Regions from separate parts of the Shigella dysenteriae genome, predicted to be linked through region 2. Evidence: predicted binding sites of a transcription regulator. Region 2 holds the regulator's gene; the other holds the start of a gene.

Region 1 (4,425 bases), 540 kb from region 2:
ACGGGGACTCACGTTCCGGCAGGAACTGGCACAGAAGCGGCATCTTTGCGCGACAGTCTCTGCCTGCTGCAAAAAAGCTATCGTTTCGGCAGCGATTCTGGCATTGGTCAGTTAGCTGCGGCGATCAACCGTGGTGATAAAACGGCAGTGAAAACCGTTTTTCAGCAGGATTTTACTGATATCGAAAAACGACTTTTACAGAGCGGCGAAGATTATATTGCGATGCTTGAGGAAGCTCTTGCGGGTTACGGACGTTATCTGGATCTGCTGCAAGCGCGTGCCGAGCCGGATTTAATCATTCAGGCGTTCAATGAGTACCAGCTTTTGTGCGCCCTGCGGGAAGGGCCATTTGGCGTGGCTGGACTGAATGAGCGAATTGAGCAGTTTATGCAACAGAAGCGCAAAATTCATCGTAATCCGCACTCTCGTTGGTACGAAGGCCGACCGGTGATGATTGCCCGTAATGACAGCGCGCTTGGGTTGTTTAATGGCGATATCGGTATTGCGCTGGATCGCGGGCAGGGGACGCGCGTCTGGTTTGCGATGCCGGACGGCAATATTAAGTCTGTGCAACCGAGTCGCTTGCCAGAGCACGAAACTACGTGGGCGATGACGGTACATAAATCGCAGGGATCGGAGTTCGACCATGCGGCGTTGATTTTACCGAGCCAACGCACGCCGGTAGTAACGCGAGAGCTGGTATACACCGCGGTGACCCGCGCGCGTCGCCGTCTGTCGCTGTATGCCGATGAGCGTATATTAAGTGCGGCAATCGCCACTCGTACTGAGCGGCGCAGTGGTCTGGCGGCGTTGTTTAGTTCGCGGGAATAAACGTAATTGCCGGATGCGACGCACGAGTGTTACGCCTGCCGCATCCGGCGATTTTCATCGCTTACCCTAAATCCGCCATCAACACTTTGGATTTACGCTGGTAGTTGTACAACTGCTTTTTGCTCTCGGGCAGTAAATCAATATCCACCGGGGTAAATCCACGTTCCTGGAACCAGTGAATACTGCGCGTGGTCAGCACAAACAATTTGCTTAAGCCGCTCTGCTTCGCCTGAGCGGCAATGCGTTCCAGCAGAACCTCGCCCCGTGATGAGCTGCGGTAATCCGGGTGAACTGCCACACAGGCCATTTCCCCAATCTTCTCTTCCGGGAACGGATAGAGCGCGGCGCAGGCAATAGTCGTGTTATCGCGCTGAATAATGGTGAATTTGTCGATTTCCATCTCCAGCTGCTCGCGAGAACGGCGTACCAGAATACCTTGCTGCTCCAGCGGGCGAATCAACTCCAGAATACCGCCGATATCGTTGATTGTTGCGCGACGAATCTGCTCGGCGCTTTCCATCACAATCTGCGTACCGATACCGTCGCGTGAGAACAACTCTTGCAACAGCGCGCCATCTTCCTGATAACTGATTAAATGACAGCGACGCACGCCGCTGCGGCAGGCTTTCACTGCGCCACGCAAAAAGCGCACCGTACCGGAGTTGTAATCGCCTTTCTCTTCCTGGGCTTCTACCCGCGCTTGCGCTTCGTTAGGGAAAAGTTCGGAGACAATATCACCGTCGTCATTAGTGACGCCCTGGGAAGAGCAAAAACCAATCATCTTTTCAGCTTTCAGTTTGATGGCCAGTTGAGTGGCAATCTCTTCCGAGGTCAGATTAAAGCTCTCGCCAGTGACTGAAACAGCGACCGGCCCCATTAGCACTATTGCACCGCTGTCCAGTTGACGATGGATCGCGTCTTCATCAATCCGCCGGATACGCCCGCTATGGCAGTAATCCACGCCGTCATCGACGCCCAGCGGCTGGGCAATAATAAAATTGCCACTGACGACGTTGATATGCGCGCCCTGCAGCGGCGTGTTATTGAGACTCATCGACAGGCGAGCCGTAATATCCAGTTGCAATGTTCCCGCAGCCTGCTTCACCAGTTCCAGTGTTTTGGCGTCGGTCACACGTATATTCTTGTGATACAGCGGTTCGTGGTGATGCGCAGCCAGATTTGCGTCGATCTGCGGACGTGCGCCATAGACCACCACCAGACGGATGCCGAGGCTGTGCAACAACCCGATATCATTAACGATACTGGAGAAATTCTCATGCTCAATGGCTTCACCGCCGAGCATGATGACAAACGTTTTTCCCCGGTGGGTATTGATATAGGGAACCGAATGGCGGAATCCCTCGACCAGCTCGGTTTTACGTTCCTTTACCACGGCACACCTCTTTGCATGATTATTCGAAATTATTGTATTTTTATTCTGTTTTTTCGCAGGGTGCAAGTGTAAATTTTATGCGAGAGCGACTTTTTTATCAGTAATGCCGTGAATATAAAAAGAATGTTTACCGTTTATTAGATGACAGATTATGCGTCTTTCGCTAAAGTTTCCGGTCAAATTAGTCGTTTACTTGTTACACAGCTTAGATTTCTTTTGCTCGGGAGAGGCATGTCAGGATCCAACACTGCAATCAGCCGTCGTCGTTTACTGCAAGGCGCGGGTGCCATGTGGCTATTGAGCGTAAGTCAGGTCAGCCTGGCTGCGGTCAGCCAGGTCGTGGCGGTGCGCGTCTGGCCTGCGTCCAGCTACACCCGCGTGACGGTAGAATCAAATCGTCAGCTGAAATATAAGCAGTTCGCGTTGAGTAACCCGGAACGCGTGGTGGTGGATATCGAAGATGTAAACCTGAACTCGGTACTCAAGGGGATGGCGGCACAAATTCGTGCAGACGACCCGTTCATCAAGTCGGCGCGCGTCGGGCAATTTGACCCGCAAACCGTACGGATGGTTTTTGAATTAAAGCAAAACGTAAAACCGCAGCTGTTTGCCCTCGCGCCGGTCGCCGGGTTTAAAGAACGTCTGGTGATGGACCTTTATCCGGCCAATGCTCAGGACATGCAGGACCCATTGCTGGCGCTGCTGGAAGATTACAATAAAGGCGACCTCGAAAAGCAGGTGCCGCCTGCGCAGAGTGGCCCACAGCCAGGCAAGGCCGGGCGCGATCGTCCGATTGTCATTATGCTCGACCCTGGCCACGGCGGCGAAGACTCCGGTGCGGTGGGGAAATACAAAACGCGCGAAAAAGATGTGGTATTGCAAATAGCTCGCCGTTTGCGCTCTCTGATCGAGAAAGAGGGCAATATGAAGGTGTACATGACGCGCAATGAAGACATCTTCATTCCGTTGCAAGTGCGCGTAGCAAAAGCCCAGAAACAGCGTGCTGACCTGTTTGTCTCTATCCATGCCGACGCCTTTACCAGTCGTCAGCCGAGCGGTTCCTCTGTGTTTGCGCTCTCAACCAAAGGTGCAACCAGTACTGCGGCAAAATATCTGGCACAAACCCAGAACGCCTCGGACTTGATTGGTGGCGTGAGCAAAAGCGGTGACCGCTATGTCGACCACACCATGTTCGATATGGTGCAGTCGCTGACCATTGCCGACAGCCTGAAGTTTGGTAAAGCAGTGCTGAATAAGCTCGGTAAAATCAACAAGCTGCATAAAAATCAAGTTGAACAGGCCGGGTTTGCCGTACTAAAGGCACCAGATATTCCCTCCATTCTGGTCGAAACGGCGTTTATCAGTAACGTTGAGGAAGAGCGTAAACTGAAAACGGCGACTTTCCAGCAGGAAGTTGCGGAGTCTATTCTTGCGGGGATTAAAGCGTATTTTGCCGATGGGGCGACGCTGGCGAGAAGGGGATGATAAAAAGGCGCTGAATGGCGCTTTTTTATGGGAGACCAGAAACAAAAAAACACCCGTTAGGGTGTTCAATAATTGGTTGCGGGGGCCGGATTTGAACCGACGACCTTCGGGTTATGAGCCCGACGAGCTACCAGGCTGCTCCACCCCGCGTCACCGTACTGCTTTATTTCATCAAATTTGATTGGTTGCGGGGGCCGGATTTGAACCGACGACCTTCGGGTTATGAGCCCGACGAGCTACCAGGCTGCTCCACCCCGCGTCACCGTACTGCTTTACTTCATCAAATTTTAATTGGTTGCGGGGGCCGGATTTGAACCGACGACCTTCGGGTTATGAGCCCGACGAGCTACCAGGCTGCTCCACCCCGCGTCCGTGGATGCGCACTATACTCCGCTCGCGTTTTCATGCAACCTTTTTTTTACCCCGATCACGGATTTGGCATGATTTTGAACAAAAACAAATCACTAAAGCCTATTTTTTGTGCAAAATTTGCGTCAGGGAGAGGCTGCTCATTTCATTAAACGCGGTGGTTTGTTATCTTCGTTGCGCCTTATTTTTTAACCTGAAGAAGAGAACAATGAAAGGACGTTGGGTAAAGTACCTTCTTATGGGCACGGTTGTGGCAATGCTTGCCGCCTGCTCTTCCAAACCAACCGATCGCGGACAGCAATATAAAGACGGGAAATTTACCCAGCCTTTCTCTCTGGTGAACCAGC
Region 2 (4,425 bases):
CAACCTCGGGCAGACCATTACCCAGGGGATTATTAGTGCCACGGGTCGAATCGGTCTGAACCCGACCGGGCGGCAAAACTTCCTACAAACCGATGCTTCCATTAACCACGGTAACTCTGGCGGCGCGCTGGTGAACTCGCTGGGTGAACTGATGGGCATTAACACGCTGTCGTTTGATAAGAGTAACGATGGCGAAACGCCGGAAGGTATCGGCTTTGCGATTCCTTTCCAGTTAGCAACCAAAATTATGGATAAGCTGATCCGCGATGGTCGCGTGATCCGCGGCTACATTGGTATCGGCGGACGCGAGATCGCACCACTGCACGCGCAGGGCGGTGGTATAGATCAACTGCAAGGGATCGTGGTTAATGAAGTGTCACCTGACGGCCCGGCGGCGAATGCGGGTATTCAGGTCAACGATCTGATTATTTCGGTGGATAACAAACCGGCCATCTCTGCTCTGGAGACGATGGATCAGGTGGCAGAAATTCGCCCTGGTTCGGTGATCCCGGTTGTAGTGATGCGTGATGATAAGCAGTTAACGCTGCAGGTCACCATTCAGGAATATCCGGCAACCAATTGAGTCGTGCGCTCAAAACAAAAAACCGGAGTCTGTGCTCCGGTTTTTTATTATCCGCTAATCAATTACTTATTAACGAACTCTTCGCCCAGGGCGATATCTTTCTTGAGCGTATCAAGCATACCTTCCAGCGCGTTCTGTTCAAATGCGCTCAGGGTACCGATAGATTTACGCTCTTCCACGCCGTTTTTACCCAGCAGCAGCGGTTGAGAGAAGAAACGGGCGTACTGACCGTCGCCTTCAACGTAGGCACATTCGACAACGCCTTGTTCGCCCTGCAGTGCACGAACCAGAGACAGACCAAAACGTGCAGCTGCCTGGCCCATAGACAGGGTTGCAGACCCGCCACCGGCTTTCGCTTCAACCACCTCAGTACCCGCGTTCTGGATACGTTTGGTCAGATCAGCCACTTCCTGCTCGGTAAAACTAACGCCAGGAACCTGTGACAGCAGCGGCAGAATGGTAACACCAGAGTGACCGCCAATAACCGGCACTTCAACTTCGCCTGGCTGTTTGCCTTTCAGTTCCGCAACAAAGGTGTTGGAACGAATGATATCCAGCGTGGTAACGCCGAACAGTTTGTTTTTGTCATAAACACCGGCTTTTTTCAGCACTTCAGCAGCAATTGCAACTGTGGTGTTAACCGGGTTAGTGATAATACCAATGCACGCTTTCGGGCAGGTTTTCGCAACTTGCTGTACCAGGTTTTTCACGATGCCGGCGTTAACGTTAAACAGGTCGGAACGATCCATACCCGGTTTACGCGCTACACCTGCAGAGATAAGAACGACATCTGCGCCTTCCAGCGCCGGAGTCGCATCTTCACCAGAAAAACCTTTGATTTTCACAGCAGTAGGGATATGGCTCAGATCGACGGCCACACCGGGAGTCACTGGAGCGATATCATACAGAGAGAGTTCTGAACCTGAAGGCAGTTGGGTTTTTAACAGTAGTGCAAGCGCCTGGCCAATACCGCCAGCAGCGCCGAGGACTGCGACTTTCATCCTAAACTCCTTATTATATTGATAAACTAAGATATGTTGCTCCGCTGCCGCGACCTTAATCCACAAAATTGCCGTTTACAATGACCACATCTCAAGAATGTGTAGTCACGCAAGTTTAGCGTTTATGCATTTAATTGCCGTAATCAGGAACCTAACTTACGTAATTAACAGTCGCTTATGCATTAGCGCAACATTCCAACAGGTGGTGACAATATACCCTACCGTTCAGCCAAAACAACATCAATTTGATAACAATTAATTTACTTTTAAGCAGAATTTGCATGCCGTGACGCAGGCATGTTTCTCAATAACGAAATTTGATAAAATCCCGCTCTTTCATAACATTATTTCAGCCTTCTTCAGGGCTGACTGTTTGCATAAAAATTCATCTGTATGCACAATAATGTTGTATCAACCACCATATCGGGTGACTTATGCGAAGCTCGGCTAAGCAAGAAGAACTAGTTAAAGCATTTAAAGCATTACTTAAAGAAGAGAAATTTAGCTCCCAGGGCGAAATCGTCGCCGCGTTGCAGGAGCAAGGCTTTGACAATATTAATCAGTCTAAAGTCTCGCGGATGTTGACCAAGTTTGGTGCTGTACGTACACGCAATGCCAAAATGGAAATGGTTTACTGCCTGCCAGCTGAACTGGGTGTACCAACCACCTCCAGTCCATTGAAGAATCTGGTGCTGGATATCGACTACAACGATGCAGTTGTCGTGATTCATACCAGCCCTGGCGCGGCGCAGTTAATTGCTCGCCTGCTGGACTCACTGGGCAAAGCAGAAGGTATTCTGGGCACCATCGCTGGCGATGACACCATCTTTACCACCCCTGCTAACGGTTTCACTGTCAAAGACCTGTACGAAGCGATTTTAGAGCTGTTCGACCAGGAGCTTTAATCTCTGCCCCGTCGCTTCTGGCGGCGGGGAAAATGTTGCTTATCCCTCTCAACCCCCTGCTTTCCCCTGCGATTAATTTAACGAATAGTGCGTTTTACTGCGACATGTCATTCACACAATGAATACATACGGTAAAAAAAGCACATTATGCAAAATTCATTATCTAATTGAAAATACTAGAATTAATGATAAATAACCGTATTTTCAATTCTTTTTTGTTATTAAAATTCACATTTTTAACACTTAGTATCAACAGAAACAGTTAGCGTGGTATTAATTAGTCCAATAATTAGTGTATACTTGATTTTGTGATAAGGGTCACGAAACAAAGACCCAGCAAAAAGATTATGTTGAGGTAAATATCATGAAAATCAAAACCACTGTTGCTGCATTAAGCGTACTTTCTGTTCTCTCTTTCGGTGCATTCGCTGCCGACTCCATTGATGCTGCACAAGCACAAAATCGTGAAGCAATCGGGACCGTATCCGTAAGTGGTGTGGCGTCTTCGCCAATGGATATGCGTGAAATGCTGAACAAAAAAGCGGAAGAGAAAGGCGCAACGGCCTACCAGATTACTGAAGCTCGTAGCGGTGACACCTGGCACGCTACGGCTGAACTGTACAAATAAACCCTCATCGTCTTGTCCGACGATATTGCCCCCGGTTCGGGGGCTTTTTTTTGCGCTAATGACGAACATTAAAACGCAAATGCCCTTCCAGCTCTTCCTCTGCCTCATCAAACAGCAATATTAACGCGCCAAAACGGCGACGCGTTTTCTCTCCCAGATGAACAAATTCAATCTCAAGTGGTAGCGGCAGGACATCGTTCATTAACACATCCCATAGTGAGTCGAGATCGCGTACCTTATCTTTCGCCAGACCAAAGATTTGGCTAAAGTCACGATAAAAATCCTCCTGACTCTCAATCTCATCAAAATCAAAGGTATAAATATTCATCTGTTGCCACCGTCACGTTTCGCGGCGAGTTCTGCCGTGCATCGCTAAGTATAGCCATGAAAAAACCGACGCTTTTGGCGTCGGTTTTGACTTAACTATCAGTCAACGCATGTTGATACTTATGGAGCATCCCCGCCAGCCGATGTACCGGTTCCGTCACCTGCGGTGGCGCTTGCCAGATGCGTAGCTTTTCCTGGTAGATTTCAAGTTCTTCCAGCAACTGGCCAAAGTACCGGCGACGTTTATCATCGCTACGGGCAGATATCACATGGTCTGCTGTGCGGCGCATTTGTCGGTGAAACGCCGATAAATCCTCGTTAACCGGGATCGGCGCATCACGCAGGCGCTGGTGCGCGATAATCATCGTCAGCGCCAGGCGAAATTTCGGCAAATCCCCTGGGAACTTATTCATCAGCAAAAACAGCTGCTGATAAAGTGCCGGGAGGTGGTTCTCTTTACGACGTGCCACATTGGTAGTCATCGCGGAAACAGCGGCAGAAACAAACTGATTAAGCAGTACACGTCCAGTCCTGTCGCGCGATTTATCCCGCACCAGCAAAATAACGGTGAACGCGAGCACACAGCCGACGATTTGCCCTAATGCGCTGTCGAGAAACTGACTGAAATGGAAAGTCATCGGGTTATCCAGCACGATAATATTTATGGTGCTGGCCAGCGCCCCCATCGAGCCCAGTCGCCGTTTCTGTACTTCTATTCCGAGGAAGAATCCCAGCACTGCCAGGCTAATACACAGCAGCAACATGCTCTGTTGGGTATTAGGGATAATCACCAAAAAGTAGAGCAGCCCTAACGGCAGCGCGGCCAGCGTCCCGTAGATAAAGTCGATCGCCACCATGCGTGGATTCGGCAAACGCATTGCCAGTGACGTCACTACCGCAATCATCACCATTGCACCACTGCCGGAAGTCCAGCCCGTCCACAGCCAGAAAAGCGTTCCCAGAATGCAGGAAAGTGTGGTT

What was found. Region 2 encodes ArgR, which controls arginine synthesis, uptake and breakdown. Its sites were predicted from a motif close to ANTGAATAAAAATACANT; they were not measured.
Region 1: argA (amino-acid N-acetyltransferase) is a predicted target of ArgR. The motif match lies at 2,256-2,273, and genes of this name have one in related genera.

What each region holds. Positions count from the first base shown of each region.
Region 1 is NZ_CP055055.1:3,740,538-3,744,962, reverse strand. Features, by position in the region: gene recD (exodeoxyribonuclease V subunit alpha) at 1-831, shown strand, start outside; gene argA (amino-acid N-acetyltransferase) at 893-2,224, opposite strand; gene amiC (N-acetylmuramoyl-L-alanine amidase AmiC) at 2,456-3,709, shown strand; tRNA gene HUZ68_RS17900 (tRNA-Met) at 3,783-3,859, opposite strand; tRNA gene HUZ68_RS17895 (tRNA-Met) at 3,892-3,968, opposite strand; tRNA gene HUZ68_RS17890 (tRNA-Met) at 4,002-4,078, opposite strand; gene mltA (murein transglycosylase A) at 4,287-4,425, shown strand, end outside.
Region 2 is NZ_CP055055.1:4,279,765-4,284,189, forward strand. Features, by position in the region: gene degS (outer membrane-stress sensor serine endopeptidase DegS) at 1-583, shown strand, start outside; gene mdh (malate dehydrogenase) at 646-1,584, opposite strand; gene argR (transcriptional regulator ArgR) at 2,019-2,489, shown strand; gene yhcN (peroxide/acid stress response protein YhcN) at 2,854-3,117, shown strand; gene HUZ68_RS20435 (barstar family protein) at 3,173-3,445, opposite strand; gene aaeB (p-hydroxybenzoic acid efflux pump subunit AaeB) at 3,537-4,425, opposite strand, start outside.